3 regions of the Azonexus caeni genome follow, and region 2 is predicted to be linked to each of the others. Evidence: predicted binding sites of a transcription regulator. Region 2 holds the regulator's gene; each other region holds the start of a gene.
The links. Region 2 encodes FNR, which switches genes on or off when oxygen is low (the NO sensors DNR and NnrR bind a similar motif). Its sites were predicted from a motif close to TTGANCTAGNTCAA; they were not measured.
Positions count from the first base shown of each region.

Region 1: the regulator FNR is predicted to act here: its motif matches at 3,573-3,586, upstream of ACLIIZ_RS15145 (thiamine pyrophosphate-dependent enzyme).
Region 3: the regulator FNR is predicted to act here: its motif matches at 4,324-4,337, upstream of ACLIIZ_RS01430 (cytochrome-c peroxidase).

Region 1 is NZ_JBKJAD010000017.1:50,187-57,474, forward strand. Features, by position in the region: gene aceF (dihydrolipoyllysine-residue acetyltransferase) at 1-675, opposite strand, end outside; gene aceE (pyruvate dehydrogenase (acetyl-transferring), homodimeric type) at 691-3,366, opposite strand; gene ACLIIZ_RS15145 (thiamine pyrophosphate-dependent enzyme) at 3,644-5,518, shown strand; gene ACLIIZ_RS15150 (indolepyruvate oxidoreductase subunit beta) at 5,515-6,120, shown strand; gene ACLIIZ_RS15155 (rhomboid family intramembrane serine protease) at 6,185-7,288, shown strand, end outside.
Region 2 is NZ_JBKJAD010000007.1:79,269-86,556, forward strand. Features, by position in the region: gene gdhA (NADP-specific glutamate dehydrogenase) at 1-421, opposite strand, end outside; gene rnk (nucleoside diphosphate kinase regulator) at 449-823, opposite strand; gene ACLIIZ_RS09590 (LysR family transcriptional regulator) at 962-1,909, shown strand; gene fnr (fumarate/nitrate reduction transcriptional regulator Fnr) at 1,912-2,655, opposite strand; gene hemN (oxygen-independent coproporphyrinogen III oxidase) at 2,741-4,144, shown strand; gene ACLIIZ_RS09605 (sulfite exporter TauE/SafE family protein) at 4,209-4,880, shown strand; gene ACLIIZ_RS09610 (heavy metal translocating P-type ATPase) at 4,882-7,074, shown strand; gene ACLIIZ_RS09615 (putative bifunctional diguanylate cyclase/phosphodiesterase) at 7,080-7,288, shown strand, end outside.
Region 3 is NZ_JBKJAD010000001.1:326,682-333,969, reverse strand. Features, by position in the region: gene ACLIIZ_RS01460 (heme lyase CcmF/NrfE family subunit) at 1-422, opposite strand, end outside; gene ccmE (cytochrome c maturation protein CcmE) at 425-916, opposite strand; gene ccmD (heme exporter protein CcmD) at 913-1,101, opposite strand; gene ccmC (heme ABC transporter permease CcmC) at 1,098-1,850, opposite strand; gene ccmB (heme exporter protein CcmB) at 1,847-2,515, opposite strand; gene ccmA (cytochrome c biogenesis heme-transporting ATPase CcmA) at 2,525-3,139, opposite strand; gene ACLIIZ_RS01430 (cytochrome-c peroxidase) at 3,264-4,217, opposite strand; gene ACLIIZ_RS01425 (hydrogen peroxide-inducible genes activator) at 4,425-5,330, shown strand; gene ACLIIZ_RS01420 (EAL domain-containing protein) at 5,312-7,288, opposite strand, start outside.

The DNA of each region.
Region 1 (7,288 bases), on a different contig from region 2:
CGCCGGCAGCGACGCCGGGGCGGCAGCGGCCGGCGCGGGCGCAGCGGCGGCAACCGGGGCCGATGCCGCGGCGGGCGCCGGAGCAGCCGCCTGCGGGGCCGGAGCAGCGGCGGCCGCACCGGTTTCCACCTTGATCAGCAGCGCGCCTTCGCTGACCTTGGAGCCGAGCTGGACGAGCACTTCCTTGACCACGCCGGCGGCCGAGGACGGCACGTCCATCGTTGCCTTGTCGGATTCCAGCGTGCAGATGGCGTCATCGACCTTGATCGTGTCGCCGACCTTGACGAAGAGGTCGATCACCGGCACGTCGGAGAAGTCGCCGATATCCGGGACCTTCACTTCGACGACGGCGCCAGCGGCGGCGGCCGGGGCTGCGACCGGTGCGGCAGCGGGGGCGGCCGCCGGTGCAGCGGCAGGAGAGGCGGCAGCGGCTTCACCGGCCTCCACCTTGATCAGCAGCGAACCTTCGCTGACCTTCGATCCGACCTGCACCAGCACTTCCTTGACCACGCCGGCCACCGTGCTCGGCACGTCCATCGTGGCCTTGTCGGATTCGAGGGTGGCGATCGCGTCGTCCACCTTGATCGTGTCGCCGACCTTGACGAACAGGTCGATCACCGGCACTTCGGAAAAGTCGCCGATATCGGGGACATTGACTTCGATGAGTTGGCTCATGGCTGTCTCCCTCCCTTAAACCGACAGCGGATTCGGCTTGGCCGGATCCAGGTTGTACTTGACCAGCGCGGCAGCGACCTTCTCGCGGCCGATCTTGCCTTCGTCGGCGAGCGCCTTCAACGCGGCTAGCGTCACCCAGTGGCGGTCGACCTCGAAGTGGTGGCGCAGCTTCTCGCGGGTGTCGGAACGGCCGAAACCGTCGGTACCCAGCGTCACGTAGGGGCGCTTGACGAAGGGACGGATCTGCTCGGCGAACAGCTTGACGTAGTCGGTCGCGGCAACCACCGGGCCGCTCGTGCCGGCGAGCTTCTGCTCGACGTGTGACAGCTTCGGTTCTTCCAGCGGGTGCAGCAGGTTCCAGCGGCTGGCGTCCTGACCGTCGCGGGCCAGTTCGTTGAACGACGGGCAGCCCCAGATGTCGGCTTCGACGCCCCAGTCGGCCTTGAGCAGGTCGGCGGCGGCGATGACTTCGCGGAAGATGGTGCCGGAGCCGAGCAGTTGCACGCGCAAGTCGCCTTCACCACCTTTCTTGAAGGCATACATCCCCTTGATGATGTCGGCCTCGGCACCGGCCGGCATTTCCGGGTGCTCGTAGTTCTCGTTCATCACCGTGATGTAGTAGAAGACGTCTTCCTGCTCGGCGTTCATCCGGCGCAGGCCGTCCTGGACGATGACGGCGACTTCGTACTGGAAGGTCGGGTCGTAGGACAGGCAGTTCGGGATCAGGTTGGCCAGGATGTGGCTGTGGCCGTCTTCGTGCTGCAGGCCTTCGCCGTTCAGCGTCGTGCGGCCGGCGGTGCCGCCGACCAGGAAGCCGCGGGCGCGCTGGTCGCCGGCTGCCCAGACGAGGTCCATGACGCGTTGCAGGCCGAACATCGAGTAGCAGATGTAGAACGGAATGGTCTGCACGCCATGCACCGAGTAGGCGGTGGCGGCGGCGATCCAGTCGCTCATCGCGCCGGCTTCGTTGATGCCTTCCTGCAGCACCTGGCCGTCCTTCGATTCCTTGTAGAACATCAGCTGGTCATGGTCTTCCGGGACGTAGTTCTGACCTTGCTGGTTCCAGATGCCGACGGCGCGGAACATGCCTTCCATGCCGAAGGTGCGGGATTCATCGGGCACGATGGGCACGACGTTGCGGCCGACCTGCTTGTCCTTCAGCAGCATGTTCATGATGCGGACGATGGCCATCGTGGTAGACAGTTCGCGGCCTTCGCCGGAGGCCTTGAGCAACGCATCGAACTTTTCCAGGGCCGGAATCGCCAGCGGTTCGGCCTTGCGGCGACGCGACGGCAGGAAGCCGCCGAGCGCCATGCGGCGTTCGCGCATGTACTTGTATTCGGCGGAGTCTTCCGGGAACTTCAGGTAGGGCAGTTCTTCCAGCTTGTCGTCGGGGACCGGCAGGGCGAAACGGTCGCGGAAGCGGCCGATCTGCTCCTTGTCCATCTTCTTCTGCTGGTGCGAGATGTTCATCGCTTCGCCGGCCTGGCCCATGCCGAAGCCCTTGATGGTCTTGGCCAGGATCAGCGTCGGGGCGCCCTTGTGGGTGACGGCGGCGTTGTAGGCGGCGAAGATCTTGAAGATGTCGTGGCCGCCGCGATTCAGTTGCCAGACGTCGTCGTCGGTCCAGTCGGCGACCAGTTCCTTGAGTTCCGGCGTGTTGAAGAAGTGCTCGCGGACGTAGGCGCCGTTCTTCGCCTTGAAGGTCTGGTACTCGCCGTCGCACAGTTCCATCATGCGCTTCTTCAGGATGCCCTTCTTGTCGCGGTTGAACAGCGCATCCCAGTGGGTGCCCCAGATCAGTTTGATGACGTTCCAGCCGGCGCCGCGGAATTCGGCTTCCAGTTCCTGGATGATCTTGCCGTTGCCGCGCACCGGGCCGTCGAGGCGCTGCAGGTTGCAGTTGATGACGAAGATCAGGTTGTCGAGCTTTTCGCGGCCGGCCATGCCGATGGCGCCGAGCGATTCGACCTCGTCGGTCTCGCCGTCGCCGAGGAAAGCCCAGACCTTGCGCTGTTCGGCCTTGGTGGCATCGATCAGGCCGCGCGAGGCGAGGTACTTCATGAAGCGCGCCTGGTAAATCGCCTGGATCGGGCCGAGGCCCATCGAGACGGTCGGGAACTGCCAGAAGTCCGGCATCAGCCAGGGGTGCGGGTAAGAGGAGATGCCCTTGCCGCCGGTTTCCTGGCGGAAGTTGTCCATTTGCTCCTCGGTCAGGCGGCCGAGCATGAAGGCGCGCGAATAGACGCCGGGGACCGAGTGGCCCTGGAAGAAGATCAGGTCGCCGCCGGTTTCATGGTCGAGGCTCTTCCAGAAATGGGCGAAACCGACGTCGTAGAGCGCGGCGGCCGAGGCGAAGGAAGCGATGTGGCCGCCGACGTTGGTGTCCTTGTTGGCGCGCACGACCATGGCCATGGCGTTCCAGCGGATGTAGGAATGGATCTTGATTTCCATGTCCGGATCGCCCGGGTATTTGGGCTGCTGGTCGGCGGGGATGGTGTTGATGTATTCGGTATTGGCGGAGTACGGGATGTCGATGCCGTCCTCGCGGGCCTGAGCGATCAGCGTCTCGATCAGGTAGTGGGCGCGCTCGGCGCCTTCGTTGCTGATGACGCCGTCGAGGGCGTCCTTCCATTCCTTGGTTTCCTGCGGGTCCTGGTCGGCGGGCAGGTTGTTCGGCTGTTCGGCCATGGTTTGTCTCCTACGTGGGTTTTCATTCTGTCCTGCGGGGTAAGCCGGACAACTTTAACGCTTTGCACGGAGGATCACACCCCGTGTTTACACCTAGATTGTGTTGCGCATTGTAAAAACAAAATTCGCATCGTGCAATAAAATTTGTGCCTGTTCGGCGATCCGTTGCATTGAAGATACGTAACAAAAAACAAATCGCCGGCGAGTTGCGCTGTATCAAATTAGCTTGCGACGAGCGCTTTACAATCAACGGCTTTTGTTTCAGTCAGGAGTTTTCATGGCAGCAGTCATGCCCGCCCCGGCCGCCAGCCGTCTCTTCCTGTCCGGCAACGAGGCCGTCGCCCGCGCCGTCTGGGAAGCCGGCGTCAAGGTGGCCGCCGCCTATCCCGGCACGCCGGCGACCGAGATGCTCGAAGTCATCGCCACCTATCCGGACCTCTACGCCGAGTGGTCGGTCAATGAAAAGGTCTCGCTGGAAGTGGCGATCGGCGCCGCCTATGCCGGTTCGCGTTCGTTCTGCTGCATGAAGCATGTCGGCATGAACGTCGCCTCCGACGCCCTGATGACGCTGACCCTGACCGGCGTCAGCGGCGGCCTGGTGATTGCCATCGCCGACGACGTCGGCCTGTCGTCGTCGCAGAACGAGCAGGATTCCCGCCACTGGGGGCGCTTCGCGCACGTGCCGGTGTTCGAGCCGGCCGATTCGCAAGAAGCCTATGCGATGACGCTCGAAGCCTACGAACTGTCCGAGCGTTTCCAGGTGCCGGTGATCCTGCGCATGACGACGCGCATCAACCACGTCAAGGCGCTGGTCACCGTCGGCGAGCGCCAGGCCCACGTCGGTGCCGGCTTCCGCAAGGATCAGGCGCGCTTCGTGATGGTGCCGGGCAACGCCGGCAAGCGCATTCCGCTGATGTTCCAGCGCGAGCGCGACCTGCGCGCGCTGGCCGAAACCTCGCCGCTCAACTTCATCGAACCGGGCAGCGACCGCCGCGTCGGCTTCATCGCTTCCGGCCCGGCCTACATGCACGTGCGCGAAGCCTTCCCGGACGCGCCGGTATTGAAGCTCGGCTTCTCCTGCCCGGTGCCGTTCGAGAAGTGCCGCGAACTGGCGGCACTGGTCGATCAGGTCGTTGTCGTCGAAGAGGTCGAGCCGCTGGTTGAAACCGAACTGAAGGCGCAAGGCATTGCGGTGATCGGCAAGGCCATCCTGCCGCTGCAGGGCGAGCTGTCGCCGGCCGTGCTCAAACCGGCGATCGCCCGCCTGCTCGGCGAGGCGTTGCCGGAAACCCAGGCCGCTGCTGCCCTGCAGGTTTTTCCGCGGCCGCCGACGATGTGCGTCGCCTGCCCGCACCTCGGGGTCTATTACACGCTGTCGCAGGTGCGCAACCTGAACATCTCCGGCGACATCGGCTGCTACACGCTGGGGGCAGGACACCCCTGGCAGGCGATGGATACCTGCGTCTCGATGGGCGCTTCGATGGGCATCGCCCACGGCATGGACAAGGGGCGCGGCGAGTCCGACAGGGACAAGCGCGTGGTTGCCGTGATCGGCGATTCGACCTTCCTGCACATGGGCATGCAAGGCCTGCTCGACATGGTGTACAACAAGGGCAACGTCACCGTCCTGCTACTCGACAACCGCGCCGTCGGCATGACCGGCGGCCAGGATAACCCGGGCAACGGCCGCGACATTCACGGCGCCGAAGCGCCGCGCATCGACTTCGCCAAGCTGGTTTCGGCGCTGGGGGTCAAGGACGAGCGCATCCACGTGGTCAATCCGTATCAGCTGCCGGTGCTGTTCAAGACCATCCGCGAGGAGGTCAAGGTGCCCGAAGTCTCGGTCATCATCACCGACCAGCCCTGCGTGCTGATCAAGGACTACCATAAGCTCAAGCCCTACGCGGTCGATGAGGACAAGTGCACCGGCTGCGGCAACTGCATCGACGTCGGTTGCCCGGCCATCCACGTCACGCGGCGCGGCAAGGAAGTCAAGGCGAGCGGGCGTGAGGTCGATCTCGCTTTCGTCCGTATCGAATCGTCGGTGTGCACCGGCTGCGGCCTCTGCCTGCAGCCCTGTGCGCCGAAGGCGATCGAGCACTATGTGCCGAGCGCGCCGATCCAGTTCGCCAAGGGAGGCTGCCAGGCATGAGCGCAACGACCAACATTCTCGTCGTCGGCATCGGCGGTCAGGGCGTCATGACCGCCACCGAAATCCTCGCCGAGGCGGCGATCGCCCTCGGCAACGATGCCAAGAAGACCGAGGTCGCCGGCATGGCGCAGCGCGGCGGCGTGGTTTCCTCGCACCTGCGCTTCGGTCCCCGCGTGCTGTCGCCGCAGATCACGCCGGGCAGCGCCGACGTGCTGCTCGGCTTCGAAGCGGCCGAGGGCATGCGCTGGCGGCACATGCTGCGTCCGGGTGGCATCTCGCTGATGAATAACGCGCGCCTCGTGCCGCCGGTCGTCGAGCTTGGCCTGTTCGACTATCCGGACGACCCGATCGCCGCCATGCGCGACGGCGGTGGCCCGGTGGTGGCCTTCGACGCGACCAGCATCGCCCTCGAACTGGGCGACATCCGTCTCGGCAACACCGTGATGCTCGGTGCCATCGCCGATCATCTGCCGTTTCCGGCGGAAATCCTGCTTGATTGCGTGCTCAAGCGCTTCCAGCGCAAGGGCGAAAAGCTCGTCGAACTGAACCGGCGGGCTTTCGCCGCCGGTCGGGCGGCGGTCGGCACGGCGCAGGCCGCCTGAAGAGGCGTCGCCGGCGATGCCGGCGACATCGACAGCCTGACGCCTTTCTGCAAGAATCGGCGGCATGCTGCTGATGCCCTATCTCTCCCGCATCATCCCGCCCTACCTGCCGGTCGGCGTGGTGTTGCTGGTCGTCGTCAACCTGTTCGTCTTCTTCGGTCTGCAGCAGGGTGACGAGGCGCGGCTCCGGCACGCCGTCGAGTATTACTCGGGCAGCGTGCTGGCCGAGATCGAGCCTGATCGCTACCGGGACCACCTGCTCGGCCGCGGCGATCATGAGGCGGTGGCAAAGTTCGATCGCCTGCTCAAGAACCGGCGCGGTCTGGCGCCGCTTCTCGAGCAGATGGAGGATGATCGGGCGTTCATGGAGGAACTCCGGCAAGGGGCGGTGGTGCCGCCGAGCGACGAGATTTACGGTAGCTGGCGGCAGGCGCGGCAAAGTTTCGACGGCCTGATGGCGGGGGTGGTCGGCACCCGCTATGCCTTCCGCAGCGATCAGCCAACCCTGCTCACCGCCTTTTCCAGCCAGTTCCTGCACGCCGACGTTTCTCATCTGCTCGGCAACATGCTGGTCCTGGTGCTGATCGGGCCGGCGGTGGAAGGCCTGATCGGCAGCGCCGCTTTCCTTGCCATCTACCTTCTTGGCGGCGTCGCCGGCGCCGGCCTGTGGATGGTCGCCGCCAGCGGCAGCGGCTTGATCGGCGCCTCCGGCGCGATCGCTGCGGTGATGGGCGCGTTTTCCGTCCTGCTGCGTTGGCGGCGGATTCCCTTCTTCTATTTCATCATCGTCTATTTCGACATCATCCGCGCCCCGGCGCTGCTGGCGCTGCCGATCTGGCTGCTCAACGAAGCCGTGCAACTGCTCTGGCTGGGGGGCGGACGGGTGGCGTATGAGGCCCACATCGGTGGCTTGCTGTGCGGTGGTCTGCTCGCCCTGCCGCTGCTGCGCCGGGCTCAGCAACGTCTGTTGCCGGAAGAAGGGGAGGCGCGGTCGGCGGTGCCGGCCGCGACGGAACGCCGCGAGCGCTATCTGGCGCAGGCCCGCAAGGCCATGCGCGATGCCGATTTCGAGCTGGCGCGCCAGGCCTATGGCCGCGCGGCGGCGCATGCCGGGCACGATCTGGCGGTCTGGCAGGAATGCCTGAACGTCCTCAAGCTGGCGCCAGCC
Region 2 (7,288 bases):
CACTCGGGCTGCGGCCCTTCGGGTCGAAATCGGAGCCGCCCTTGCCGCCACCCATCGGCAGCGTCGTCAACGCATTCTTGAAAGTCTGCTCGAAGGCGAGGAACTTGAGGATCGACAGGTTGACCGAGGGGTGGAAGCGGATGCCGCCCTTGTAGGGGCCGATCGCCGACGAATGCTGGATGCGGTAGCCGCGATTGACGCGCACCTCGCCGTGATCGTCCACCCAGGAGACGCGGAAGGTGAGTACCCGCTCCGGCTCGACCAGGCGGTCGAGCAGGCCGTGTTCGGCGTAGCGGGGGTGGTCCTCGATGAACGGCCAGAGGCTCTCGATGACCTCGGCGACCGCCTGGTGAAACTCGGGTTGCCCGGGGTTTCGTGCGGCAACATGTTGATTGAATTCTGCGAATGACTTGTAGCGCACGCGGCGGGCTCCCTTTGTTCTTGTTGATCAGTGTGCTGCGGTCGAGGCCGGCTGGATGACCTCGACCACGGTCAGCCGGCGGCTGCTGCCGCCGGGGAAGTCCCAGTCGATTTCATGGCCGACGCCGAGGCCGATCAGCGCGGCGCCGACCGGGGCGAAAACGGAGACCTTGCTGGCCGCCGGGTCGGCCTCGTCGGGATAGACGATCTCGACCTGGCGGCTGTTGCCGGTCTCCTGTTCGGTATAGCGGACGCGCGACCCCATCGTGACGATGTCGGCTGGTATTGATTCGTCGGGGATAACAATGGCGCGCTCAAGCTCGTCGCGCAGATCGTCGGGCGGCTGGATTGCCATCAGGCGAACGAAGTCGCTCTCCCTGATGATCAGGTTGTTCTGCTGCATTTATATGAATTTTCTGGTGATTTTTGTTGATCGGTTTTTTGTGTCGCGGGATTGCGGATGGTAAAAGGAAGTCCGGGGCTTGATAAGCCGGCGACTTTGCACAAGACTGTTTCCTTTTTAATAACAATTGGAGCGCGTGTGCACGACATCAACGACATGCTGCTGTTCGCCCAGGTGGTCAAGGCGCGCAGTTTTTCCGGGGCGGCGTCGCGCCTGGGGATTTCCAAGTCGCGCGTCAGCAAGTCGGTGGCGCGGCTCGAGGCGGCGCTCGGCGTTCGCCTGCTGCAACGCAGTACGCGCCGGCTCAGCCTGACCGAGGTCGGCGAGGCTTACTTCGAGCATTGCGACCGCATCGTCGACGAAATGGCGCAGGCCGAGAACACGATCGGCAGCCTGCACCGCGAGCCGCGCGGCAAGCTGCGCTTCAGCGCGCCGGTCGCCTTCAGCACGCTGCACGTGGCACCGGCGCTGGCCGATTTCATGCTGCAGTACCCGGAGCTGTCGGTGGACATGACGATCAGCGACCGCCTGGTCAATCTGGTGGACGAGGGCTACGACCTGGCGCTGCGCATCGCCCCGGTGCCCGGCGACAATCTGGTCGCCCGGCGGCTGGCGCCGATCCGTCGCAAGATCTGCGGCAGCCCGGCCTACCTGGCGCGCTGGGGGGTACCGGAAAAGCCGGAGGACCTGGCCGGGCACAACTGTCTCGACTACACCTACCTGACGACGCAGGGCTTCTGGCATCTGCGCGGTCCGGCCGGCGACATCTCGGTGCCGGTGGCGGGCAAGCTGCGCATCAACGACGACGAGGCGCTATCGCAGGCGGTGCTGGGCGGGCTGGGGTTGGCCTTGCTGCCGACCTTCATCGTCGGCAGCGAGCTGCAGGCCGGGCGTCTGGTCGAGGTGCTACCCGGCTACGTGCCAGTCGAGCGCTTCATTTACGCGGTGCATCTGCCGAACCGGCACCTGCCGCTGAAGGTGCGCGCCTTCATCGATTTCCTGCAGCAGCGCTTCGGCGACGAGCCGGAATGGGATCGCCCGGCATCGCCGGGCAGTGCGCGCCGCTGGCTCGGGCTGAGCCGTTAGGCTCAGCAGCGGTGGTTCATCAGCGCCTTCAGGCCGCTGACGTTGAGGATGCGGATGTGCTTCTGCTGGACCGCGATGTAGCCTTCTTCCTGGAATTTGGAGAAGGCGCGCGACACGGTTTCCAGCTTAAGGCCGAGGTAGCTGCCGATTTCCTCGCGCGTCATGCGCAGGTAGAACTCGGCGTGCGAGAAGCCGCGCGCCGTGAAGCGCTGCGACAGGTTGAGCAGGAAGGCGGCCAGCCGCTCTTCGGCGCGCATCGTGCCGAGCAGCATCATGACGCCGTGGTCGCGGACGATTTCGCGGCTCATCACCTTGTGGAAGTGATGCTGAAGGTTGTGGATCTCGCGCGACAGGCTTTCCAGGCGGTTGAACGGGATCGCGCAGATCTCGCTGTCTTCCAGCGCGATGGCGTTGCAGGTGTGGTGTTCGGTGCTGATGCCGTCGAGGCCGAGCAGTTCGCCGGCCATCTGGAAGCCGGTGACCTGGTCGCGGCCGTCCTCGAGCAGGACGTCGGTCTTGAAGAAGCCGCTGCGGATCGCGTAGATCGAGTCGAAGGACTCGCCGGCGCGGTACAGGTGATCGCCGCGCTTGATCCGGCGGCGGGTCGAAATCAGGTCGTCGAGACGCTCCAGTTCATCGAGACTGAGACCGAAGGGAAGGCAGAGTTCCCGCAGGTTGCAGTTGGAACAAGCCGTCTTGATGACGGTCAGCGAAATCTCCTGATTCAGCGGGATTGGGCTGGGCATTGGCAACCTGCGTTGGCTTGATCCATGTCAACCGGAAATGCGATCCATCCCCACATAATCGGGCCAAAACTTGGCGCCATGTTCAATGAATTTCGCAACTGAAAACCTCGTCTTCGACCCACAGATCATTCGCCGTTTCGACGTAAACGGCCCCCGCTACACCTCGTATCCCACTGCCGACCGCTTCGTCGAGGCTTTCGACGCCGAGGCTGCCGCTCTCTGGCTCAGCAAGCGCAACATCGGCGGGATCAGCCGACCGCTCTCATTATACTTCCACATCCCTTTCTGCAACACCATCTGTTATTACTGCGCCTGCAACAAGATCATCACCAAGGATCACGGGCGCAGCGCCAAGTACCTGAAATACCTGGGCAAGGAGCTGGCGCTGCAGAGCGCCGCGCTGGAAGGCAGCGAAGGCGAGCATGAGGTGATCCAGCTGCACTGGGGCGGCGGCACGCCGACTTTCCTGTCGCACGACGAAATGCGCCAGTTGATGGCGGAAACCCGACGGCACTTCAAGCTGCTCGACGGCGGCGAGTATTCGATCGAAGTCGACCCGCGCAAGGTCGATACGGCCACCGTGGCGCTGCTCGGCGAACTGGGTTTCAACCGGATGAGCGTCGGCGTCCAGGATTTCGACGAGCGCGTGCAGGTTGCGGTCAACCGCGTGCAGACCGAGGAAGAAACGGCCAATGTGATCAGCGCGGCACGCGCCAACGGTTTCAAATCGGTGTCGATCGACCTCATCTACGGTCTGCCCTTCCAGAGCGTGATGGGTTTCAACCGGACGCTGGAACGCGTCCTGGCGATGGACCCGGACCGCCTGTCGATCTACAACTACGCGCACCTGCCGGGGCTGTTCAAGCCGCAGCGGCGGATTGCCGACGCCGACCTGCCGAATGCCGACACCAAGCTGCAGATCCTGGCGCTGGCGATCAAGAAGCTGACCGATGCCGGTTACGTCTTCATCGGCATGGACCATTTCGCCAAGCCCGACGACGAGCTGGCGGTGGCGCAGCGCCAGGGGCGCCTGCACCGCAACTTCCAGGGTTATTCGACCTACGCCGACTGCGACATGCTGTCCTTCGGCATCTCGTCGATCAGCAAGGTCGGTCCGACCTACTACCAGAACGTCAAGACGCTCGACGAGTACTACGACCGGCTCGACGCGCCGATGCTGCCGGTGGTGCGCGGCATCGAGCTGACCGCCGACGACATCCTGCGGCGTTCGATCATCCAGGCGCTGATGTGCCATTTCGAGCTGTCGATCGAAAGCATCGAGAGTTCGCACCTGATCGACTTCCACAAGTATTTCGCGGCCGAGATCGAGGATCTGCGCGAGATGGAACGCGGCGGTCTGCTCAAGATCGAACGCGACTGGATCACCGTGCTGCCGCCGGGGCGCATGCTGGTCCGTGTCATCGCCATGGCCTTCGACCGCTACCTGCGCGCCGACCGGCAGCGGACGCGTTACTCCAAGGTGATCTGAGCGGCGTGTCAGGAAGGCCCGGGGCGGGTTACACTGCGGGCTTTCCTGTCGCAAGCCTTGCCCCATGCCTGATTCCGGCTTCCTGGCGCTGTTTCTCGTTGGTCTGCTCGGTGGTGCGCACTGCGTCGGCATGTGCGGCGGCATCGTCGGCGCACTGGCGATGGGTAGTCCGGCCCGCTGGTCGATGCATCTTGCCTACAACGGCGGTCGCATCCTCTCCTATGCCATTGCCGGGGCAATTGCCGGGGCGCTCGGTGCCGCCGGACTGGGACTCGAAGGACAGGTGCCGGCGCGGCTGATCCTCTTCCTCTTCGCCAACCTGATGCTGGTCGCGCTCGGCCTCTACCTGATCGGCGTCACCCGGGCGCTGGCCTTCACCGAACGGCTCGGCCAGTCGCTGTGGCGGCGGCTGCAGCCGCTGACCCGGCGTTTCCTGCCGGCGACGCGGGTTGGCCAGGCGTTTCCGCTCGGTATGCTGTGGGGTTGGTTGCCCTGCGGCCTGGTCTATAGCGCGTTGGCCAGTGCCTTGGCGGCCGGTTCGGCGCAGCGCGGCGCGCTGCTGATGCTGGCCTTCGGTGCCGGCACCCTGCCCAATCTGCTGCTCGCCGGCATCTTGCTGGCGCGGCTCAATGAATTCGTGCGGCGGCCGATGGTGCGCTGGACTTCCGGGCTGCTGGTGCTCGGTTTCGGCGTCTATGGCCTGCTGAGTTTGCCCTATCTGCTGGAAGCGAGCTGAGATGGAAAAGCAATCCGCCGAGCAGGTCGTCGAATTCGCGATTGGCGGCATGACCTGCGCCGCCTGTTCGACGCGCCTGGAAAAGGTGCTCAACCGGCAACCCGGGATGCAGGCCAACGTCAATCTCGCCGCCGAGCGTGCGCGCGTGCGCCTGAGCGGGGTCGGTGCCGAGGCGGTGATCGCCGCGGTGGCCAAGGCCGGCTTCAGTGCTGCCGTGGTCGATGCCGGGACGCGCGAGCGGGAAAAGGCCGAGAAACTGCGCACTTACCAGCGTGAGAGTCGGCGCTTCTGGATCGCTGTCGCGCTCAGTCTGCCGCTGGTCGGCCAGATGCTGTTCATGTTCGGCGAGCACGGCATGCACAACGAACTGCCGCGCTGGCTGCAGTTCGCGCTGGCGACGCCGGTGCAGTTCTGGATCGGCTGGCGTTTCTACGATGGCGCCTGGAAGGCGCTGCGCGGCGGCGGGGCCAACATGGACGTGCTGGTCGCGCTCGGCACCAGCATGGCCTGGGGTTTCTCGACCGTCGTGACTTTCCTCGGCCTGAGCGAGCAGCATGTTTATTTCGAGGGCGGGGCGGCGGTGATCACCCTGGTCCTGCTCGGCAAGCTGCTCGAGGCGCGGGCCAAGGCGCGCACCTCGGAGGCGATCGAGTCGCTGATCCGCCTGCGCCCGAAGACGGCGCGTGTCGAACGCGACGGCCAGTGGATCGAACTGCCGGTCGACGCGCTGATGCCGGGCGATGTCTTCCTGGTCCGCCCGGGCGAGAGCGTACCGGTCGACGGCGAGGTGATCGACGGCGAGTCGAGCGTCGATGAAGCGATGCTGACCGGCGAGAGCATGCCGGTCGGCAAGCGCAGCGGCGACAAGGTTTTCGCGGCCACCGCCAACGGTAGCGGCAGTCTGCGTTGCCGCGCCACCGGCGTCGGCGAGCAGACGCTGCTCGCCGGCATCATCCGCCTGGTCGGCGAGGCGCAGGGCTCGAAGGCGCCGGTACAGCGCCTGGCCGACCGAATTTCCGGGATCTTCGTGCCGGTGGTGTGCAGCATCGCGCTGGTCACCTTCATCGGCTGGTGGTGGCAGGGGGGCGATTTCGCGACGGCGCTGGTCAATGCCGTCGCCGTCCTGGTCATCGCCTGTCCGTGCGCGCTCGGCCTGGCGACGCCGACGGCGATCATGGTCGGCACCGGGCAGGGGGCGCGGGCCGGCATTCTGGTGCGCAATGCCGAGGCGCTCGAACGGGCCGAGAAGATCGCCGTGCTGGCGCTCGACAAGACCGGGACGCTGACCGCCGGCCAGCCGCAGGTGACCGACCTGCTGCCTTTCGGCATCGGCCGCGAGGAAGCCTTGCAACTGGCGGCGGCGCTCGAACATCACTCGGAACACCCGTTGGCGCGGGCGGTGATCGCCGCCGCCGACGGTCTCGAACTGCCGGCGGTGAGCGGTTTTGCGGCGACGGCCGGGCACGGCGTCGGCGGCGAGATCGGCGGCCGCCGTCTGCGTCTCGGGGCGCCCGACTGGCTCGGACTGGCCGGCGACGGCGCGGTCGCGGCGCTGCAGGGCGCCGGCAAGACGGTGATCGCACTGGCCGAGATCGACGGCGATGAAAAAGTCACGCATCTCCTGGCCTTGATCGCCATCGCCGATGCGCTGCGCCCGACCTCGCGCGAGGCGGTGGCCCGCCTGCGCCAGCGCGGCATCCGGGTGGTCATGCTGACCGGCGACAATCCGGCGACGGCGGCGGCGATCGCCGCCCAGGCCGGGATCGACGAATTCCGCGCCGGCATCCTGCCGGGCGACAAGGCGGCCGCGGTGAACGCGCTGAAGGCGGACGGCGGGCTGGTGGCGATGGTCGGCGACGGCATCAACGATGCCCCGGCGCTGGCCGCGGCCGACGTCAGTTTCGCGATCGGCGCAGGCTCTGACGCGGCGATCGAGGCGGCCGACCTGACGCTGATCCGCAACGACCTGCTTGGCGTCGCCGACGCCATCGCACTTTCCGCGGCAACGCTGGGCAAGATCCGGCAGAACCTGTTCTTTGCCTTCATCTACAACGTTCTAGGCATCCCGCTGGCGGCTTTCGGCTTCCTCAGCCCGGTGGTGGCGGGGGCGGCGATGGCGATGAGTTCGGTGTCGGTGGTTTCCAATTCGCTGCTGCTGCGGCGCTGGCGACCGGAAGCCGGTCGGCGGCGTTGACGGTGATGGTCAAGCGGGAAACCGACCTCTTTCGCGCGACGATGGATGCGGCGCAGGTCGGCATCTTCGTCATGGCGCGGGGGCGCTTCCTCTACGTCAATCCTTACATGCGCAGCTTGTTCGGCTACGCCGAGGCGGATTTCATCGAGCGCCTCGGGCCCTATGATCTGGTCGTTGCCGAGCAGCACGAAAGGATCGCCGAACAACTGGCCAG
Region 3 (7,288 bases), on a different contig from region 2:
AGGATGAAGAGCAGGAAACCGAAGGAGACCAGGCCAAGGGTACCGAGCACGCGGGCCAGCATCACTTCCGGTAACTGCCGGGAGAAGAAGCGCACCGCCAGCAGCCACCAAGCCAGCATCAGCATCCATAACAGGAGCGACCCCTCGTGGCCGCCCCACACCGCCGCGACGCGATAGGCGAGTGGCAGCAGGGAATTGGAATGCTGGGCGACATAGGCAACCGAAAAATCGTTGGCGACGAAGGCCCAGGTCAGGCAGGCAAAGGAAACCGTAACCAGCAGCGAGAAGGCGCCAGCCGCCGGCCGGCAGAGGGCGATCCAGGGTTGATTGCCGTTATGGGCCCCAATCAGGGGAAGGGTGCCCAGCAGGAGCGCAACCAGCGCCGCCAGGATCAGGGCGAAATGGCCAAGTTCAGGAATCATGCTCAGTTACTCGCGGGTTGCGATGCCGTCGCCGCCGGTTTTTCCTGCGCGGACGCCTTCTGGACGCCGCGTTCGTGCGCGTCGTTGAGCGCCTTGGCCGCTTCCGGTGGCATGTAGTTCTCGTCGTGCTTGGCCAGGACTTCCTGGGCCTTGAACGTCCCGTCCGGCAGCAGGCGCCCCTGGGCGACCGCACCCTTGCCTTCCATGAAGAGGTCGGGAAGGATGCCGACGTAATCGACGACGATATCGTGCTCGGTATCGGTGACGATGAAACGGATGGTCACCCCGTCGGCCTGCCGCTGGATGCTGGCTTCCTTGACCAGGCCGCCGATGCGGAACAGCTTGTCCTGCGGGGCCTTGCCCTGGGCGACGTCGGTCGGCGAGATGTAAAGGGCGATGTTGCTGTTCAGTGCGTTCAGCACCAGGGCCGAAATGGCGCCGACGAGCGCCAGCGCCCCGACGATCAGGGCCAGTTTCTTGTGGCGGGACTTCATGCTTCCTTGCTCCGGGATTCTGCGCGCAACTGGCGCTTCAGGCGGGCGATGGTCGTCTTGCGCGAGCGACCGACGGCTATCGGTTCGATCGCCATGACCAGCGCGGTAACGCCAAAGGAGCCCCAGACATAGAATCCGTAGCCGCCCATGGCGATGAAATCGGCGAAACTGTTCCAGTAGATCATTGCATTTCCCCGCTCCGCATCAGTTCCGCCCTGACCCAGTCGGTGTTGCGCTCGCGCTCAAGCATCAGGGTCCGGACCCGCGCCAGCGCGACGGCGATGCTGTACATCCAGAACGACAGGGCCATCAGCAGCATGCCCCACAGCATGACCTCGGCCATCGACGACTTGGCGAGATTGACGCTGGAGCCCTGGTGCAGCGTGTTCCACCATTTCACCGAAAAATAGATGATCGGTACGTTGACCACGCCGACCAGCAGCAGGATGCCGCCGGCCTTGTCGGCGCGGCGCACGTCGTCGATCGCGGCGACCAGCGCCAGGTAACCGATGTAGAGGAAGAGCAGGATCAGCTCCGAGGTCAGGCGCGCGTCCCAGACCCACCACGTCCCCCACATCGGCTTGCCCCACAGGGCGCCGGTCCACAACGACAGGAAGGCCATCAGCGCGCCGGTCGGCGCCAGCGCCCGCGCCATCATGCCGGAGAGGCGGGTGTTGAAGGCCAGCCCGATCGCCGCCCAGAAGGCCATCACCAGGTAGATGAACATGCTCAGCCAGGAAGTCGGCACGTGGATGAAGATGATCCGGTAACCCTCGCCCTGCTGGAAGTCGGTCGGCGCCACCAGCATCCCGATGTAAAGCCCGGCGATCCCGAAGAGGACGGCGAGGGCAACGAACCAGGGAATCATCTTGCCGGCCAGCGGGTAGAAGGTGGCTGGCGACGCGAAACGGTAGAGATTGAAGCGGTCGTTCATTCGAGGGCGATCTTCAGGGCCGCAGCCGACGCCCAGGGGGCAAATCCGATTGCGGCGATGGTCATGGCAGCGAGCAGTGATAGGTGTCCTTCCCCCCCGAGACCGGACACCGTCGCATCAACTGCGCCAGCGCCGAATATTAGCACCGGAATGTAAAGAGGGAGAACCAGTAACGACAAAAGTACACCGCCGCCGCGCAGGCCCAGGGTCAGCGCCGCGCCGATGGCGCCGATGCCGGACAGCGCCGGGGTGCCGAGCAGGATGGCGGCGGTCAGCACGAACAGGGCATCACCGGAGAGATCGAACTGGATGCCGAGGACCGGCGCGATCAGCGCCAGCGGCAGGCCGGAAACCAACCAGTGGGCGATCACCTTGCCGGTCACCACGAGGCCCAGCGGGTGTGGCGACAGGGCCAGTTGTTCCAGCGTGCCGTCGCGCAGGTCGTCGGCGAACAGGCGGGGCAACGAAAGCATCGTCGCCAGCAAGGCGGCGACCCACAGCACGCCGGGCGCCAATTGGCGCAGCAGGTCGAGTTCCGGACCGATGCCGAGCGGGAACAAGCTGACCACGATGATGAAGAAGAACAACGCGGAAACGATGTCGGCCTGGCGACGCATGGCCAGCTTCAGGTCGCGGCCGATGACGGTGAATACGATATCGAGCATCTGTCGTCCTCAGCCGATGCGCAGTTCGCGCACCGTGCCGGCGGGAATCGCCACCGGCTGGTGCGTCGTCATCACCGCCATGCCGCCGCGCTGCAGGTGCGCCGAGATCACCCCGGCCAGCCAGTCGACGGCGCCGACATCGAGGGCGACAAAGGGTTCGTCGAGAATCCACAACGGCCGCCGGTCGATCACCAGGCGGGCCAGCGCGACGCGGCGTTTCTGCCCCTGCGACAGGTACTTGCAGGCGAGATCCTCGCGCCCGGCAAGACCGACCTGTTCCAGGGCGTCGATCGCGTCATCCTCGGACAAGGTCTCGCCGGCCAGGCGAGCGCCGGCCAGCAAGTTTTCGAGCGGTGTCAGCTCTTCCTTGATCGCGTTGAGGTGGCCGAGATAACAGAGGGCGGCGTGGTAGTCGTCGCGGTGGCGAGCGATCGCCTCGCCCTGCCAGCGGATTTCGCCGACCTCCGGCGGCAGCAGGCCGATCAGCATGCGCAGCAGGCTGGTCTTGCCGGCACCGTTGCGCCCCTGCAGGTAAAGCAACTCACCCGCTTCCAGCGTGAAGCTCAGGCCTGCGAACAGGCGGCGCTCGCCGCGCACGCATTCCAGATTGTCGGCTTCCAGCATGGTCAGGGCCCGGGATCTATCCGGCGCGTATTATGGACGCGCCAGTGTACCGACAGTTTGCGGTGAATCAAATCGAAAAGAACGGGGGCCGCAGCCCCCGAAACGTGCGCGGTCGAACAGCCGTCTATTTGAACGGCGTCGGACGCGGGGTGGTATCGGAAGAGGGCGGCAGGATCGGCAGCGTGAAGTTCGGCTGCTCGCCGGTCAGGGTCTTCAGGAAAGCGACGATCTTGGCGTTTTCATCCTTGGTGAACTTCTTGCCCAGTTGCAGGCGGCCCATCACATCGACCGCTTCGGTCAGCGTGTTGGCGGCACCGTCGTGGAAGTAGGGATAGGTCATTTCGACGTTGCGCAAGGTCGGCACCTTGAAGTTGAAGCGATCTTCATCCTTGCCGGTGACGGCGGCGCGACCATCCGACATCTTGCCCTTGTACGGCTCGACGATGCCCATCTTCTGGAAGGAATTGCCGCCGACGGCTTCGCCGTTGTGGCAGGCGACGCAGCCACTGTCCTTGAACAGCGCATAGCCTTCCTGCTCCTGCTGGGTCAGCGCCGCCTTGTTGCCGAGCAGCCACTGGTCGAAGCGCGAGTTCGGCGTGACCAGGGTCTTCTCGAATTCGGCGATGGCCAGCGTCACCTGGTCGATGTCGATCTTGTTCTTGCCGAAGACCATCTTGAATTCGCGGACGTAGGCCGGGATCGATTCGAGGACGTTGATCGCCAGCGTATGCGTGAACGCCATTTCACCCGGATTGGCGATCGGGCCACCGGCCTGCGCCTTGAGATCGGCGGCGCGGCCGTCCCAGAACTGGGCCAGGTTGAGGCTGGAGTTGAGCACCGTCGGCGCGTTGATCGGGCCTTGCTGCCAGTGATCGCCGACCGAGGTCGGAATGTTGTCGGTACCGCCCATCGACAGGTTGTGGCAGGTGTTGCAGGACATGATGCCGGACTTCGACAGGCGCGGGTCGAAGTACAGTTTCTTGCCCAGTTCGACCATGCCGACATTGATGCTGGCGGGCGGCTTGATCGGCTGGATCGGTTCGTCGCTGGCGGCCTGCACGGCGCCCTGCAGAGCCATGCCGGAAAGCAGGAGGATGGCGGCGGAAAGGACGGTACGTTTCATTATTGATCTCCCTCGTTGTGAAATTTGCCGGACCATTCTCACCCTCGAGAAATTTGCAAATTTGATCCAAATCAATGGTTTTTATGGGATTTCCCTATAGTAACCATAGGTATCCCCTATAAATCATGAGGGTATGATCCTCAGTCTTAGGAGGAAACCGGCATGACCCTGACCGAACTGCGTTACATCGTGGCGCTTGCCCAGGAAAAGAATTTCAGCCGTGCCGCCGAGCGCTGTTCCGTCAGCCAGCCGACCCTGAGCGTGGCCATTGCCCGTCTTGAGGATGAGCTTGGCGTGCAGTTGTTCGAACGCGGCAAAGGCTTCGTCAGCCCCAGCCTGGTGGGCAGCAAGGTCGTCAAGCAGGCGCAACTGGCCCTCAACGAGGCGGAAAAAGTGCGGCAGATCGCCCAGCGTGGCCGCGACCAGCTCGACGGCCACCTGCGTCTGGGCGTCATCCACACCATCGGTCCCTACCTGCTGCCGCAGTTGATCCATTCGCTGAAGAACATCGCGCCGAACATGCCGCTGGCGATCGAGGAGAACATGACCGCCAAGCTGGCCGACATGCTGCGCGACAACGACATCGACGTCGCCATCATCGCGCTGCCCTTCGACCTGCCCGGGGTGCTGACCCGCCCCCTGTACGACGAGCGCTTCAAGGTCATCGTGCCGCGCGGCCATCCCTGGGAAAAGCGCGCCGCCATTACGCCGGAGGAAGTCGCCGGCGACGAGGTGCTGCTGCTCAAGGCCGGCAACTGCTTCCGCGACCAGGTGCTGGACGCCTGCCCGCAGGTGAGCAGCCCGGAAACCGACATCCGCCTCGGCCATTCGATCGAAACCATCCGCTGCATGGTGGCGTCCGGCCTGAGCGTCTCGGTGCTGCCGGAAAGCGCGCTGCAGGAGCCTTACGGCAACGACATGATCAGCGCCATTCCCTTCCTCGCCCCGGAACCGTCGCGCCGTGTCGCGCTGGCCTGGCGCAGTTGCTTCGTCCGCCCGAAGGCGATCGACGCCTTGCTCGCCGCCGTGCGTGGCCTCGATTCGCCGGCCTACCGCTTGCTGGTCTGACTGCCGATCAGGATTTCGGCCTGCAGTTGCTGCAGCAGTTCGCTCATTTCCCGGCTGGCTTGGTGTAGCGTCTGCCAGGAATCGGCCAGCGACTCCTCGTTGCCGGCCTGCTGCTGGTCGAGCATCAACCGGGCGACTGCATGCAGGCGCTGGTGGATCGGGTCGATCGCCGCGAAGGTCGGGATCTCGCCGTAGCGCTTGCGACCCGCCCCCTGGTACCAGCGTCCGAAGCTGCAGGCCAGGTGATCGAGTTCGATTGACGGCGCGCTGCCCGGCGCTGCGGCGAGGGCATTTTCCAGGGCCTTCATCCAGCGCCGGTGATCGACCTCGGCGATCAGCATCGGCAGGTCCTCGCGCGCCCAGGTGAAGGCCGAGGCCGCCGACCACAGTTCGTCCGGTCGGAATTCCGCCATCCACTGCGGCAGACTCGCCGCCGGCATCGGCCGGGCGATGCCGAAGCCCTGCGCCAGGTCGCAGCCGAGAAGCAGCAGGACGAGGCCGTGCTCGATCGATTCGACGCCCTCGGCGATCACCTGGCGGCGGAAGGCGCGGGTCAGGCCGATCACCCCCTCGACGATGGCAAGGTCTTCCGGGTCGTCGAGCATGTCGCGCACGAAGGACTGGTCGATCTTCAGGATTTCCGCCGGCAGACGGCGGAAATAGGTGAGCGAGGAATAGCCGGTACCGAAATCGTCGAGCGCGAAACTGACGCCGAGCTGGCGACATTCCGTAAACAGTTGGGCGACGCGCCCGACATCCTCGATCGCCGCGGTTTCCAGCACCTCCAGTTCGAGCCGTGACGGATCGAGTTCCGGGTGCGCCGCCAGTTGACGCCCGAGTTCGGCGGCGAAGCCGGGATGCTGCAGGTGTTCGCCGGCGATGTTGATGCTCAGCTTGAGGTCGATACCGGCCGCCGCCCAACTCGACAACTGGTCGAGCGCCGTGGTGATGACCCAGTTGCCGAGGTCGATCGCCAGCTCGTTGCCCTCGATCGCCGGCAGGAACTCCTGCGGCAGCAGCAGGCCGCGTTGCGGATGCTGCCAGCGGATCAGTGCTTCGGCGCCGACCACACGGCCCTGCCGCATGTCGACCTTGGGCTGGTAATGGAGGACAAACTCGCCGGCCGCCAGGCCCTGGCCGATGCGAGTGATGTCCTCGCGGCGACGGCGCGCCCGGCGGTCCTTCTCGGGATCGAACAGGTGGTGGCGGTTGCGCCCGGCCTGCTTCGCCACGTACATCGCCTGGTCGGCGTGGCGGAGCAGGGTGTCGGCATCGGAACCGTCGTGCGGGTAAAGGGTGACGCCGATGCTGGCCGAAATCGTCACGTTCTCGCCGGCCACCGCGAAAGGCTGGGTCAACGACGCGGAAATCCGGCTCAGTGCCTGATCGCACTCGTTGAGGTCGTTGAGCGTGGACAGCAGCAGCACGAACTCGTCACCGCCCAGGCGGGCGACGGTGTCGCCGCCGCGCACGCAGTTGCGCAGACGCTGAGCGACTTCGACCAGCAAACGGTCGCCGGCGGCATGGCCGAAGCGGTCGTTGACCGGCTTGAAACCGTCGAGGTCGAGATAGCAGACCGCCAGCAGGCCGCGATTGCGGGCGGCGTTGGCCATCGCCAGTTGCAGCCAGTCGGCGAGCAGCATGCGGTTGGGCAACTGGGTCAGGGCGTCGAAATGGGCGAGACGTTCGAGACGCTGCTGGTGCTCCTTGAGCAGCGTGATGTCGGAAAAGATGCCAACGAAATGGGTGATCGTCCGCTCGGCGTCGCGCACCGCCGAGATGGTCAGCAACTCGACGAAGATCTCGCCGGATTTCTTGCGGTTCCAGACTTCGCCGCGCCAATGACCTTGATCGCGGATCGCTTCCCACATGTTGCGGTAGAAGGCGGCGTCATGATGGCCGGAATTGAGCATGCCGGCGTTCTGGCCGATCGCCTCGGCGCGACTGTAGCCGGTCAG